Regions from separate parts of the Mesorhizobium sp. B2-8-5 genome, predicted to be linked through region 2. Evidence: predicted binding sites of a transcription regulator. Region 2 holds the regulator's gene; each other region holds the start of a gene.
What was found. Region 2 encodes PhoB, which activates phosphate uptake and scavenging genes when phosphate is short. Its sites were predicted from a motif close to TGTCATNNANCTGTCAT; they were not measured.
Positions count from the first base shown of each region.

Region 1: ppk2 (polyphosphate kinase 2) is a predicted target of PhoB. The motif match lies at 1,753-1,769, and genes of this name have one in related genera.
Region 3: FJ430_RS23535 (RNA degradosome polyphosphate kinase) is a predicted target of PhoB. The motif match lies at 1,789-1,805, and genes of this name have one in related genera.

Region 1 is NZ_CP083951.1:4,577,210-4,582,120, reverse strand. It holds gene FJ430_RS22410 (glycosyl transferase family 90) at 1-549, shown strand, start outside; gene FJ430_RS22405 (aldo/keto reductase) at 566-1,609, opposite strand; gene ppk2 (polyphosphate kinase 2) at 1,865-2,785, shown strand; gene FJ430_RS22395 (dihydrofolate reductase family protein) at 3,030-3,677, opposite strand; gene FJ430_RS22390 (hypothetical protein) at 3,867-3,959, opposite strand; gene hemB (porphobilinogen synthase) at 4,094-4,911, opposite strand, start outside.
Region 2 is NZ_CP083951.1:1,465,971-1,470,881, reverse strand. It holds gene xylF (D-xylose ABC transporter substrate-binding protein) at 77-1,117, opposite strand; gene FJ430_RS07140 (ROK family protein) at 1,388-2,629, shown strand; gene phoB (phosphate regulon transcriptional regulator PhoB) at 2,952-3,641, opposite strand; gene phoU (phosphate signaling complex protein PhoU) at 3,658-4,365, opposite strand; gene pstB (phosphate ABC transporter ATP-binding protein PstB) at 4,386-4,911, opposite strand, start outside.
Region 3 is NZ_CP083951.1:4,817,683-4,822,593, forward strand. It holds gene FJ430_RS23535 (RNA degradosome polyphosphate kinase) at 1-1,631, opposite strand, end outside; gene FJ430_RS23540 (zinc-finger domain-containing protein) at 1,884-2,129, shown strand; gene FJ430_RS23545 (FAD-dependent monooxygenase) at 2,159-3,391, shown strand; gene FJ430_RS23550 (TIGR02117 family protein) at 3,551-4,216, opposite strand; gene FJ430_RS23555 (amino acid ABC transporter ATP-binding protein) at 4,491-4,911, opposite strand, start outside.

The sequences.
Region 1 (4,911 bases), 3.1 Mb from region 2:
AAGCTGTCTTTCGCCGACAAGCGGCCGATGGTGGTCTGGCGGGGGCATCTCAATAATCCGCTTCGCACCCGCTTCGTGGAAAAGGCCGCTGACCTGCCGTTTTGCGACGCGGGTTCCCACAAGCCCGACGCGCCGGACGGATACCGCAAGCCGTTCCTGAACATCGAGCAGCAGCGACAGTATCGCTACATCGTCTCGCTCGAAGGCAATGATGTCGCGACAAACCTGAAATGGATCATGAGCTCCAATTCGCTCTGCCTGATGCCGGAGCCGACCTACGAAACCTGGTTCGCGGAAGCCCAGGTCGAACCCAATGTCCACTACGTGCCGCTGCGGCAGGATTTTTCCGATCTGGTCGACAAGGTGGCCTATTTCGAAAAACACCCCGCCGAGGCGGGGCGGATAACCGCCGCCGCCAACGCCTATTGCCGCAAATTCGGCAATGAACAGGACGAGCAGGCGATCTCGCTGCTCGTCCTCTACAAATATTTCGTGCTGAGCGGGCAGATAAAGCCCGACGCGGAAGTCTGGCGCTTCATCGCCGGCTGAACGTCCGGCCGCAGCCCTAAGCGTGAGAGCGGTCGAACACCTTATCGGCCGGCCCGAAACGGTCCCTGGCGGTGAACTGCTGGTGCCAGTAGGGATAAAGCACCGGCGGCCGGCTGACGACGTCGAGGCGCTGCCGCTCCTCCTCGGTGAGCGAAAGGCTGGCCGCGGCGAGGTTGTCCTTGAGCTGCGCCTCGTTGCGGGCGCCGATCACCAGCGAACTCACAGCCGGGCGGCCAAGCAGCCAGGCAAGCGCGACCTGCGCCCCTGAGACGCCGCGTGCCTTGCCGATCTCGTTGAGCACGTCGACGATGCGCCACAGGCGGTCCTCGTCGCGGATCGGCGGCTCCGTCCAGCCGCCGACCTGGCGCGCGGTCGGGCTGTCGCGATGGTATTTGCCGGAGAGCAGGCCGCCCGCCAGCGGGCTCCAGACCAGCACGCCCAGGCCCTGGTCGACCGAGATCGGCAGCAATTCATATTCGGCCTCGCGCGCTTCCAGCGTGTAGTGGATCTGCTGGGTGACGAAACGGGCCTGATGGCGGCTGTCGCTGACGGCAAGAGCCTTCATCACCTGCCAGCCCGAATAATTGGAGCAGCCGATATAGCGGATCTTGCCCTGGTTGACCAAGGTGTCGAGCGCCGCGATCGTCTCCTCCAGCGGCGTGAGCCCGTCCCACTGGTGGACGAAATAGATGTCGATGACGTCGGTCCTGAGCCGCTTCAGGCTCTTCTCGCATTCGCGGATCAGATGGTGGCGCGACAGGCCTTCGTCATTGGGGCCGGTGCCGATGCGCATGCGCGCCTTCGAGGCGATCAGCACGTCGTTCTTGCGCTTGCCGCCAAGCGCCTCGCCGATGATCTCTTCCGACAATCCGTTGGAATAGACATTGGCGGTATCGATGAGGTTGATGCCGGCATCGATGCAGGTGTCGATGATGCGTTTGGCTTCCGAGAGATCCGAATTGCCGACGGCGGCGAACGGACCGGCGCCGCCGAAGGTCATTGTGCCAAGCGTCAATGTCGAGATTTTCAAGCCCGATCGGCCCAGCGTGCGGTATTCCATGTCAGTCCTCGCAATTTGTTTGAAGAGGCGCCGTGGCGAGCGCCGGGAAGAGGCGAGGGGATTTGTAGGACAATTCCCGCCGCTTGTCGCCCCGCTATCGATACGGACCGATCACATATCTTCGAGGCCTGCTGCCGGACGATTGCAATAAAACCGTCATTGCGCCTCTGTATCTCAGTCGATTTACGGAGTGTCCGCCCGGAGACGGAGCGGATTCCGAAGCGATGATGGCCGACAGGCAGACGGAGCTGCGCGATGAATGAAGTGAAACCGAATTCCGGGGCGAAGGATTGGCTGGAAGCCGAGCTCGAGGATACGCTCGACGAGGACTATGAGTTGGAGCTTTCCGAGCCGGCGCTCTCGCTCGAGATCGCCAAGATCTACAAGAAGTCGCATCCGCCCTCCATGGAGCGCATGACCTATTTCCGCGAGCTGCTCAGGCTGCAGTCGGAATTGATCAAGCTGCAGTCCTGGGTCGCCTACCACAAGAAGAAGCTGGTGGTGGTCTTCGAAGGCCGCGATTCCGCCGGCAAGGGCGGCGTCATCAAGCGCATCACGCAGCGGCTCAATCCGCGCATCGCCCGCGTCGTGGCGCTGCCGGCGCCGACCGAGCGCGAGAAATCGCAATGGTATTTCCAGCGCTACGTGCCGCATCTACCCGCGGGCGGCGAGATCGTGCTGTTCGACCGCTCCTGGTACAACCGCTCCGGCGTCGAGCGGGTGATGGGCTTTGCCAATGGGGACCAAGTCGAGGAGTTCTTCAACGACGTGCCGGAATTCGAGCGTATGCTGGTCCGTTCCGGCATCACGCTCGTCAAATACTGGTTCTCGATCACCGATGAGGAACAGCAGATGCGCTTCCTGATGCGCATCCACGATCCGATGAAGCAGTGGAAGCTGTCGCCAATGGACCTGCAGTCGCGCGTGCGCTGGGAGCAGTACACCAAGGCCAAGGAAGAGACCTTCGCCCGCACCAACATTCCGGAAGCGCCCTGGTTCATCGTCGAGGGCAACGACAAGAAGCGGGCGCGGCTGAACTGCATCGACCACCTATTGCAGCAGATGCCGTATGAAGAGGTTCCGCACGAGGACATCTCGCTGCCCGACCGCGTCTTCAACCCGTCCTATGAGCGCCAAGTGCTGCCGCGCGAGCTCTACGTGCCGGAGAAGTATTGAGGCCTTTTCCTTCTCCCCGTTTCACGGGGAGGTGAGGAGTGGTCCGCGCAGCGGGCGAAAAGCTAATTGCTTGGCTTTTCGAACGACGAACGCCCGAAGGGCGGATGAGGGGCTGCGCCGGCGTCGGCGATTGAGCCCCAATTCGCTGCCATTGCGGGCTTGCCGCTGATCTCAAAGGCCGCGCCGCCCTCATTGCCCTGCCGGGCATTTCTCCCCGTATAGTGACGGGAAGAAAGAGCTGTACTCACGCTCGCCCGATCATCACATGCAAAGCGTTCGCCGTCGCCACTTGCTCGTTGCAGCGATAGCCGAGCTTCACCATGTCGAGGCCGGCGAAAAGATGCTCGCCCGAGCCGAGCAGCACCGGCGAAATCGCCAGATGCATCTCGTCGATCAGCCGTTCCTGGAGATATTGCCGGAAAGTCGAAACACCGCCGCCGATCCGCACATCCTTGCTCCCGGCCGCGGCCTTAGCCTGTTCGAGCGCCGAGTGGATGCCGTCGGTGACGAAGTAGAACGTCGTGCCGCCTTCCATCGTGATTGGCGCGCGTTTGTAGCGGGTCAGCACGAAAGTCGGAACATGATAGGGCGGGTTGTCGCCCCACCAGCCTTTCCAGTTGTCGTCCGGCCATTCGCCGCGGATCGGCCCGAACATGTTGCGGCCGAGAATGTAGGCGCCGACATTCTCGAAACTGCGGATGGCCAAGTCGTCGTCGACACCGGTCGCGCCGCCATCCTTGCCAATCACCATCTGGTGGAATGTCCGGGTGGTGACCAACCATTTGTGCAGGGTCTCGCCACCGACACCGAGCGGATGTTCAAGCGTCTGATCGGGACCGGCGCCGTAGCCGTCGAGCGACAGGGTAAAACCGTTGACACGCAGCTTGGACATGATTGCCTCCTAAACCAGTTGTAATTCGCAATCGGTTGTTGAGTAGCCTGGCCGATTGCGAAATGCAAGCGGTATTTTCCGGCAATCGAGTCGGGCAGCGTCGGGATCGTCGCCGGAAAGGCAGCTGCCCGGGATATTGGGGCGAAGCGGGTAAGGGATGCCGTCGCAATTTTTCGTCGAGAAAAGCGATTAGCTGGGCAACTCTGGGCCGGCAGCATCAAGAATGCGTTCAATGGCAACGCGTAGCGCCGGCAAATTGTCTGTCACGACAGCCCAGACGATGGCTTCGGAAGTCTTGTGATATTCATGACGCAGGATGTTGCCTATGCCACTTCTGCAACCGTTCGATCACATCGTTCCTGCTCATAGATCCATTCTAATGGATCCCGTCAGAGTTCCAAAATCGCGAGGCAGGTCTAGCCCTTCAGCATCTGCGCCACCACCGGCGCAAAATAGGTCAGCACGCCGTCGCAGCCCGCCCGCTTCAGCGAAAGCAGCGATTCCAGCATCGCCTTCTCGCCGTCGATCCAGCCATTGGCGGCGGCTGCCTTGATCATCGAATATTCGCCCGACACCTGATAGGCGAAGGTCGGCATCTGGAGTTCGTCCTTCAGCCGGCGGATGATGTCGAGATAGGGCAGGCCGGGCTTCACCATCAGCATGTCGGCGCCTTCGGCGAGGTCCTGCTCGGCCTCGCGCACCGCTTCGTCCGAATTGGCGTGGTCGATGTAGTAGGTGTTCTTGTCGCCCTTGAGCAGGCCGGCAGTGCCGACCGCCTCGCGATAGGGCCCGTAGAAGGCCGAGGCGAATTTCGTCGCGTACGACATGATCGCCACGTCCTGGAAACCGTTGGCGTCGAGCGCGTCGCGGATGGCGCCGATGCGGCCGTCCATCATGTCCGACGGCGCGATGATGTCGGCGCCGGCCGCCGCCTGGATGACGGCCGCGGCGGCGACCTGTTCCACCGTCTCGTCATTGACGATGATACCGTCGCGCAGGATGCCGTCATGGCCGTGGCTGGTGAACGGGTCGAGCGCGGCATCGGTGATGATGCCGATTTCCGGCACCGCGTCCTTGATGGCGCGCGTGGCGCGGTTGATGACATTGTCGGGGTCGAGGATATGCGATCCCGTCTGGTCGCGCAGCGCAAGCTCGACATTGGGGAAGGTGGCGATGGCCGGGATGCCGAGCTTGGCGGCGCGCTCGGCCTCCTTCACCGCGAGGTCGATGGATA
Region 2 (4,911 bases):
GAAACACAAATCTTTTTGAGAAAACGCCGCGGCTTTCAGGCCGCGGCGCAGGGATTTTGATCGAGAGCCGGCAGACTTAGTTGCAGGCCTTGACGCTACCGGCGGCAACGCCCGCGCAGACTTCGTCCTTCTTGATCCAGCCGGCGTCGATGACGACGTTGAGATTGTCCTTGGTGATCGCGATCGGAGTCAGGAACAGCGACTTGACGGTGTTGCCGCCGGGCGTTGTGAAGTCCTTGGCGCCGGCGATGTCGCCCATCTTCTTGCCGTCGGCGAGCTGCGAGGCGATCTCGGCAGCGTTCTTGCCGAGCTCGCGCGCGTCTTTCCACACCGACACGGTCTGCGTGCCGAGCGCGATGCGGTTGAGCGCCGCGTGGTCGCCGTCCTGGCCCGAGACCGGAACGGTGCCGGCCAAGCCTTGCGCCGTCAGCGCCGCGACGACGCCGCCTGCGGTGCCGTCATTGGCCGCCACGACCGCGTCGACCTTGTTGTCGTTGGCGGTCAGGAACTGCTCCATGTTCTTCTGCGCGTTGGCGGGCAGCCAACCGTCGGTATAGGCCTCGCCGACATTCTTGATCTTGCCGCTGTCGATCGCCTCCTTCAGCACTTCCATGGAGCCCGAGAACAGGAAGTCGGCGTTCGGATCGGCGCCCGAGCCCTTGATGAAGACATAATTGCCTTCCGGCTTGACCTTGAACACCTCGCGGGCCTGCATGCGGCCGACTTCCTTGTTATCGAAGGTCAGGTAGAACACGTCCTTGTTCTCGATCAGGCGGTCGTAGCCGACGACCGGAATGCCTTCATCGAGCGCCTTCTGCACCGCCGGGCCGATTGCCGAGGCATCCTGCGCCAGGATGATCAGCGCGTTGGCGCCTTGCGAGATCAGGCTTTCGACGTCGGTCAGCTGCTTGCCCGGATTGGACTGCGCGTCGGCCGAGATATACTTGTCGCCGGCGGCCTCGATGGCGGCCTTCATCGCCGCTTCGTCGGTCTTCCAGCGCTCTTCCTGGAAATTCGACCACGACACGCCGATCACCTTGTCCTTCGCCTCGGCGACCGACGCCAGCGTCAGCGACATGGCAACGCCCGCCAGAATGGCGGCTGCGAATTTCTTCATGATATCCTCCCTGCGCCTGTGCGGCGCGACCCAGACTGGCCCGAAGGCCGGCATAGAGGCTTTTTTTCGAGCCTCAAAAAAATAGTGATCCAGCAAAACGACGCTGTCAACTGCGATTCTGATGGGTTTTGATGGGTCAGGGCATTTTTTTCGACATCCGCAATAAATAATGACACAGGCTGCGGCTTCTGCCACTATCCCTAGCATGTCACCGACAGGCCATGGCATCATCATCACAAGGCCGCGATGACTGGGAGGACGTGCGAGACGATGTCGGTCGGAATCCGTCACGACGATTTGCGCCGGCGCAACCGCGCCATGGTGATTTCGGCCGTGCGCCGCGCCGGCCAGCCCTCGCGCACGGAGATTGCCGCCACCACCGGGCTCAGCCACTCGACCATTTCGGCGATCTCCGCCGATCTGATCCAGGAAGGCATTCTCACCGAAAGCAAGGCCAGCGAGCCGACGGCGTTGAAACGCGGCCGGCCGCAGATCGGTCTGGCGCTGAACCCCGAAGCCGCCGCGGTGCTGACCGTGGTGCTGTCGCTGAACTTCCTGTCAGTCGCCGTGATCGATTATGCCGGCCAGGTGGTTGCCGAGGAGCAGCAGCGCCTCGACACGCTCGTCATGCCCCGCGACGAGCTGATCGGCGAATGCATGGCGATCGTCCGGCGCCGGTTGCGGGATCCCGACCTCGACGTGGGCAGCGTCGCCCGCATCGCCATGGGCATTCAGGGCATCACCGATTCCCATTCACGCGCCATGCTGTGGTCGCCGATCACGCCGCTGACCGACATCCCTTTCGCCGACCTCCTCGAACGGGAATTCGGTATTCCCGCCACCATGGAGAACGACTGCAACATGATGGCGGTGGCGCTGCAATGGCGCGATCCCGAGCGCTATCGCGACGACTTCATCGCCATCCTGCTCTCGCACGGTATCGGCATGGGCCTGGTGCTGAAGGGCGCGCTGTTCAGCGGCACACATTCCTCCGGCGGCGAGTTCGGCCATATGATCCATCGTCCGGGCGGCGCGCGTTGCCGCTGCGGCCGCCGCGGCTGCGTCGAGGCCTATGCCGGCAATTACGCGATCTGGCGCAGCGCCATGGGAATAAGCGAGGATGCCACGCCGACCGACGTCGGTGACGCCGATATGCGCGCGCTGGCCGCGAAAGCCCGGCAGGAGGACGGACCCGAGCGGGAGGCTTATCGCCGGGCCGGCGAAGCACTCGGTTTCGGCCTCGGCAGCCTGTTCGCCCTTATCGACCCGGCGCCTGTCGCCATGGTCGGCGTAAGCGCGGCCGCCTTCGACCTGATCGAGCCGGCGCTGCGAGAGGCGATCGCCCAGACCGCCGGCGGCCAGCACTCGGAATCGATCTCCTTCGACACCGAGCCGAACGAACTGCCGCTTATCCGCGAAGGCTGCGCCATGCGCGCGCTGACCTTCGTCGATCAGGAGATTTTCGCGCCGGGGGTGCAGGCCAGAGCGGGGGCCGGGAAGAACGTGGCCTGAGCGAACGTGGCGCTGAAGCCGCGAATCGCACCAACGTTGGAGATTGGCCGAAGCCACCGCGACTTCGTCATTCCAGGGCGGAGCAAGGAGCGAAGCGACGCGCGCAGACCCTGGAATCCATGCCGTTACCTCGATCGTAGGGTGCAGTGGTGCAGAGTTCTGCGCCATAGCGGCGCGTGGAAGTCACGGAATGGATCCTCGGGTCTGCGCGCGTCGCTTCGCTCCTTGCTCCGCCCGTGGATGACGAAGCGCAAGCGTCTCGACTACCCACCAGCGTAAATGTTGGAAGTGCCGATCCCGTCGGAACTTCCGCCCTCGGGACCTAATCCTCCCTGATCGCGTACCCCGCCCCGCGGATGGTGCGGATGACGTCCGGCATGCGGCCGTTGTTGACCGCCTTGCGCAGGCGCCCGACATGGACGTCCACGGTGCGCTCGTCGATATAGATCGTCTCGCCCCAGACATTGTCGAGCAACTGGCTTCGCGAGAACACGCGGCCGGGATGGCGCATCATGAATTCGAGCAGGCGGAACTCGGTCGGCCCGAGCCGGATCTCGCTCTTCTTGCGGTAGACCCGGTGCGATTCGCGGTCGAGCACGATGTCGCCGACCTTGAGCACGCTGGACAGCACCTCCGGCTTGGCGCGGCGCAGCAGCGCCTTGACGCGCGCCATGAACTCCGGCGTCGAGAACGGCTTGACCAGATAGTCGTCGGCGCCGGTCGAGAGGCCGCGCACGCGGTCGCTTTCCTCGCCGCGCGCCGTCAGCATGATGATCGGCAGCCGCTCGGTCTCGGGCCGCATCCTGAGACGCCGGCAGAGCTCGATACCGGAAACCGCCGGCACCATCCAGTCGAGCACGAGCAGGTCGGGAACGTTTTCCTGAAGGCGGATTTCGGCCTCGTCGCCGCGGGTCACCACTTCGACCTGGTAACCCTCGGATTCGAGATTGTAGCGGAGCAGCACCCCCAGCGGCTCCTCGTCCTCCACCACCATGATGCGTGGCGCGATCATCGGGGTAACCTTTTCGTCAGGCCGCCGGCGCCGACATTGCGGTCTCGTCCTGCTTCGGACGATTGGCGGGCAATTGCGTGCCGGTCAGCACATAATAGGCGTTCTCGGCGATGTTGGTCACATGGTCGCCGATGCGCTCGAGGTTCTTGGCGCAGAACAGAAGATGCGTGCAAGCGGTGATGTTGCGCGGGTCTTCCATCATGTAGGTCAACAGCTCGCGGAAGACGGACGTGTATTTGACGTCGATGCGCTCGTCGTCGTTGCGAAGCTTGGCCAGCGCCGTGGCATCGCCCACCATATATTCCTGGATCACGGCCTGGACCTGGATCAGCACCAGCTGCGCCATCGAATCGATCGAATGCGTGAGGTCGCGCGGCGCGGCGCTGACGCCGACCGAGCCGACACGCTTGGCGATGTTCTTGGCGAGATCGCCGATGCGTTCGAGGTCGCCCGCCATGCGGATCGAGCCGACCACGTTGCGCAGGTCGTCCGCCATCGGCTGCCGCTTGGCGATCAGCGTGATGGCGCGGTCGTCGAGCTCGCGCTGACGAGCGTCCATGATGGCGTCGTCGGAGACGACGCGCTGCGCCAGCGCATTGTCGGTCTCGAGCAGCGCCCTGGTCGCACCGCCGACCATGGAGCTGGCGAGATCGCCCATGTCGTTGATGAGCCGGCTGATCTGCCTCAGATCCTCGTCGAAGGAGGCGACGGTATGTTCGGCCATGATGATGTCCTCGTATGAACTCAGCCGAAGCGGCCGGTAATGTAGTCCTGCGTGCGCTTCTCGCGGGGCGAGGTGAAGATCTTCTCGGTCCGGTCGAACTCCACCAGCTCGCCCAGATACATGAACGCCGTCTGCCGCGACACGCGCGCCGCCTGCTGCATGTTGTGGGTGACGATGACGATCGTGTAGTCGGCCTGCAATTCGTCGATCAGTTCCTCGATCTTTGCCGTCGACAGCGGATCGAGCGCCGAGGCCGGCTCGTCGAGCAGGATGACCTCGGGCTTCACCGCCACGGTGCGGGCGATGCACAGGCGCTGCTGCTGGCCGCCCGAGAGGCTGAGGCCGCTGGCGTTGAGCTTGTCCTTGACCTCGGTCCACAGCGCGGCGCGCTTCAGCGCCTGCTCGACGCGGCTATCCATCTCGGCCTTGCTGATCTTCTCATAGAGCCTGACGCCGAAGGCGATGTTCTCGTAGATCGACATCGGGAACGGCGTCGGCTTCTGGAACACCATGCCGATCTTGGTGCGCAGCAGGTTGAGGTCCTGC
Region 3 (4,911 bases), 3.1 Mb from region 2:
GGTCGGCCTTCGCGGGCATGGACGATCTCGTCCGAGATGTGTTTCAGGATGCGGTTGCGCAGCGTGAAGGGCGATACGGCAAGGCGCATCTCCTCGGCGGGCTCGGCATAGCCGGTGATGAAATTGAAGAGCTGCGCGACATCGCGCGCGATCGTCGGGTCGGTGGTGAAGAAGGACAGGTCGGTGTAGATGCGGGCGGTAACCGGGTGGTAGTTGCCGGTGCCGAGATGCACGTAGTTGCGCAGCCGGCCATCCTCGCGGCGCACGATCAAAGACATCTTGGCGTGGGTCTTCAGCTCCAGGAAGCCGAACACGACCTGCACGCCGGCGCGTTCGAGGTCGCGCGCCCAGCGGATGTTGGCTTCCTCGTCAAAGCGCGCCTTGAGCTCGACAAGCGCCGTGACCGACTTGCCGGCCTCGGCGGCGTCGATCAGAGCGCGCACGATCGGGCTGTCGTTGGAGGTGCGGTAGAGCGTCTGCTTGATCGCCACCACTTCCGGGTCGGCGGCGGCCTGGCGCAGGAACTGCACCACCACGTCGAAGGACTCGTATGGGTGATGGACGACGATGTCCTTCTCGCGGATGGCGGCGAAGCAGTCGCCGCCATGCTCGCGGATGCGCTCGGGAAAGCGCGGATTGTAGGGCGTGAATTTGAGGTCGTCGCGCGGAATGGCGACGATCTCGGAGATCTGGTTGAGCGCCAGCGGACCGGTGAGCACGCTGATGCGGCTCGACGAGACGCCGAGCTCGCCGGCGACGAAGTCCCGCAACGCGGCCGGCATCAGCGTGTCGAACTCGATGCGGATCACCGAGCCGCGGCGGCGTCGCTTCAGAGCCGTTTCGAACAGGCGCACCAGGTCTTCCGACTCTTCCTCGACCTCGATGTCGCTGTCGCGGATGATGCGGAACGTGCCGGAGCCCTTGACCTCGTAGCCGGGGAAAAGCTTGCCGATATAGATACCGACCACTTCCTCCAGCGGAATGAAGCGGACATGGTTCTTGCGGTCGGGCAGGCGGATGAAACGCTTGAGCGCCACCGGCAAGCGCAGCAGCGCGCTCATCTCCTCGCCATTCTTGCGATGGCGCAACTGCAGGGCGATGGAAAAACCGAGATTGGGAATGAACGGAAACGGATGCGCCGGGTCGATCGACAGCGGCGTCAGCACCGGGAAAACCTGTTCCTGGAAATGCTCCTCCAGCCAGGCCTTCTCGTCCTTGGTCAGCGCATCGCGGGTGATGCTTTCGATGCCTTCCTTGTTGAGCAGGACCATCAGCGCCGAGAGGCTCTTCTGCTGGTCCTCCTGCAGACGCTCGACCTCGCGCAGCAATTGCTCGAGCTGCTGCTCGGGCGTGCGGCCGTCCGGGCTTTTCAGCGCGATGCCCTCGCGCACCTGGCCGGCAAGGCCGGCGACGCGGACCATGAAGAATTCGTCGAGATTGGCGGCCGAGATCGACAGGAAGCGGACGCGTTCGAGCAGCGGATGATGCTCGTTCAGCGATTCCTCCAGCACGCGGCGGTTGAATTGCAGCCAGGAAAATTCGCGGTTGACGAAACGGTCGGGATTGCCGCCGTCCGGGCTTGCCGCCTCGACGGTGATGAACTCGCTCTGCACAGGCTTCAGTTCGTTCATGGTTTCCCGCTCTTGCCCGCAGCCGTCCCTAGGAGGCGCCGCATATTGCCGTTCAACGACGCTCTAACATGTCTTTGTGACGCATGATCGTCACGGAATCGCTCCGACACCGGCCCCATGCGCTTAACCGGCTCAACTTATCCTCTGCCAGCCTTTTGCGACAGTTTGATTTCATCGATCTTGCAAACGGACCTGTTATGCTCCAGATGCAGACTGGTCACACCCACTGGCCGAACCCAATTGGAGACGACGATGGCAGGCGGCAGCATTCCCCATTTCCAGAACGACGCGGGCCACCCGGTCATCGAGATCGGCGTCAAGGAATTCATGTGCACCGGCGCCAATCCGCCTTTCGACCATCCGCATGTGTTCCTCGACATGGGCGACGACAATGAGAAGGTCTGCCCCTACTGTTCGACGCTCTACCGCTATTCAGCGTCGCTGAAGGCGACGGAAACGCAGCCGGCCGGCTGCCTCTATGTCGACCAGGCCGCCTGACCCTGCAGATCACGAACGACTGCTAGATCATGGCTGAAACACGGTCCCGGCAAATCGTCATCGCCGGGGCTGGCATCGCCGGGCTGACGGCGGCGCTTGCCTTTGCCGAGCGCGGCTTCCCGGTAAAATTGTTCGAGCAGGCAAAGCAACTCGAAGCGGCCGGCGCCGGCCTCCAGCTTTCCCCCAACGCGACCCGCATCCTGCGCCGGCTCGGCGTGCTCGACCGCCTGCTGCCCAACGCGATCCGGCCGCAAGCGGTGGTGCTGAAGGACGCGGGAAGCCTGCGCGAGCTGGCGCGTGTGCCGCTCGGGGAAGCCGGAGAAAAACGCTGGGGCGCGCCCTACCTGGTGGCGCACCGCGCCGACCTGCAGGCAGCGCTGATGGCCACGGCGGCGGACCGGCCAGATATAGAGCTTGTCACCGGGGCGCGCGTGACCGGCATCGCCCTCGACCCGCAAAGCGTGACCGCGACGGTCGAGATCGACGGCAAAGCGACGAGTGTCACGGGCGGCCTGCTGATCGGAGCGGACGGTGTTTGGTCTTCGCTTCGCGCGGGGCTTGCCAAGACGGCCGGCTTTGCGGCGAGTCGCTTTTCGGGCGAGCTCGCCTGGCGCGCGACGGTCCCTGCGGAAAGTGCCGCCGGCCAGGCCTTTGCGCAAATCGGCGCCGCAAACTGCGTCACCACCTTCCTGCATCCCGGCTTCCACATGGTCGCCTATCCGGTGAGCAAGGGCCGCGCCTTCAACCTTGCGGCCTTCACCAAGGGCGAGCGCATCGCCGAAAGCTGGTCCGGCCATGCGGACCCTGCGATCCTCTCAGGCGCCATCCGAGGCACGGCGGCGGCACTGTCGAGGCTGGTAGCACTCGCCGGCCCCTGGACGGCGTTCCCCATCCACACGGTCGAGCAGCGCCGCTGGGCAACGCCGGACGGCATCGCGCTGATCGGTGACGCTGCGCATGCCATGACGCCGTTCGCGGCCCAAGGCGCGGCGATGGGAATCGAGGACGCCTCGATGCTCGCCAATCTGGTCGCCGATTTTCCGGGCGATCCAAGGCAGAGCCTGACGGTTTGGGAGAATCTCAGACGGCCGCGCGTCGAAAAAGTGCTGAAACGCGGCGCGCTCAATCGCTTGGCCTGGCATGCCAGGGGACCGGTGGCGATCGTCCGCAACCTGGTGCTGGCGACGCGGCCGGCGGAGAAGCTCGCCGCGGACTTGGACTGGCTCTATGGCTGGGAGGAGCGGAAGGTGGTCAGGCGGTAGAGCGGCAGACGACCGGATAGGCTGGCGCGAAGGAACGAGGCGCTCGCCAATTGCTACTAAAGCGCGTCGCGCTGAAGCGGATTCAGGCGACGCGCTTTAGCCTTTGTTTTCATGCATGTCGTTATCGCAAAACCGCTGCACACTTTTGCGCGACATGCATTAATCATACAACCGCAACGACCACCACAGCGTCACCGGCAGCGGGTTCCACCATCCCGTGCGCAGGCCGGCGGTGCGCAGCGCAGCCGCCGTCCAGGTGTTGCAGCCGACCAGGGCGTTGAAATGGCCGTTGGCTTCGTAGAAGCGGTCGAAGGTTGAATACCCAGCATTCTCGATCGCCATCGGGCCACCCGGCCCCTGCCGAAAACTCGCCGCGATATGGTCGAGCAGCGCCGCAAAATGCGCTTCGTCGATGTCGAAGCCGGCGACGGCGGGATGCTGCTCCTTGATCGCGCCGGCGACATCGACATGCATCACCGAAGCGTCGATAGTGAGCGCTTTCAACACCGGCGCGGCCTTCAGCTGCGACCATGTCGGGGTTTCCAGATAGAAGGCGCGGCCGCCCCAGCCGAAGACGATGTAGCGCGCCCCTGGCGCCTCGATCGGCAGACCGGCGTCGGCGAGAAAGGCAAAGCGCCGGCGCACGCCATCATCGAGGGGCACGGCGATGTCGGTGTGGATCGGGTTCCTCAGCACCAATATGTGCCGCGTCCCCTCGCCTCGGGCGGCGGCTGGCCAGAGCGGGCGCGGCACCAGCGTGCAGAGCGCGGCGGCAAGCACCACCGCTGCGACGAGCATTGCCAGATATCGCAGGAATTTTCGCATCAGGCGCGGTAAGTCGGCCACATTTGTCGCAGCTCTCGAGATTGGCCGAACCCGTTCGTGAGTTCGTCATCCTCGGGCTTGACCCGAGGATCCATGCCGTGACCTCTGCCGTAGGGCGCGACGGTGCAGAATTCTGAACCGCAGCAACACCTCGATGTCACAGCATAGATTCTAGGGTCTGCGCCGCGTCGCTTCGCTCCTTGCTTCGCCCTAGAATGACGAAGCCGAGGGGTGGTTCGAGCAACCTCCGAGCAACCTGTTACCGGGCTCCGCCTCAGTGCAGGATCTGCGACAGGAAGAGCTTCGTGCGCTCATGGCGCGGATGGTCGAAGAACTCGGCCGGCGTGTTCTGCTCGACGATCTGGCCCTGATCCATGAAGATCACGCGATTGGCAACCTTGCGGGCAAAGCCCATCTCGTGGGTCACGCACAGCATGGTCATGCCCTCTTCCGCCAGCCCCACCATCGTCTCCAGCACTTCCTTGATCATCTCCGGATCGAGCGCCGAGGTCGGCTCGTCGAAGAGCATGATGCGCGGGTTCATGCACAGCGAGCGCGCGATCGCCACGCGCTGCTGCTGACCGCCCGAGAGCTGGCCCGGATATTTGTTGGCCTGCTCCGGGATCTTGACGCGCTTGAGGAAATGCATGGCGATCTCCTCGGCCTGCTTCTTTGGCATCTTGCGCACCCAGATC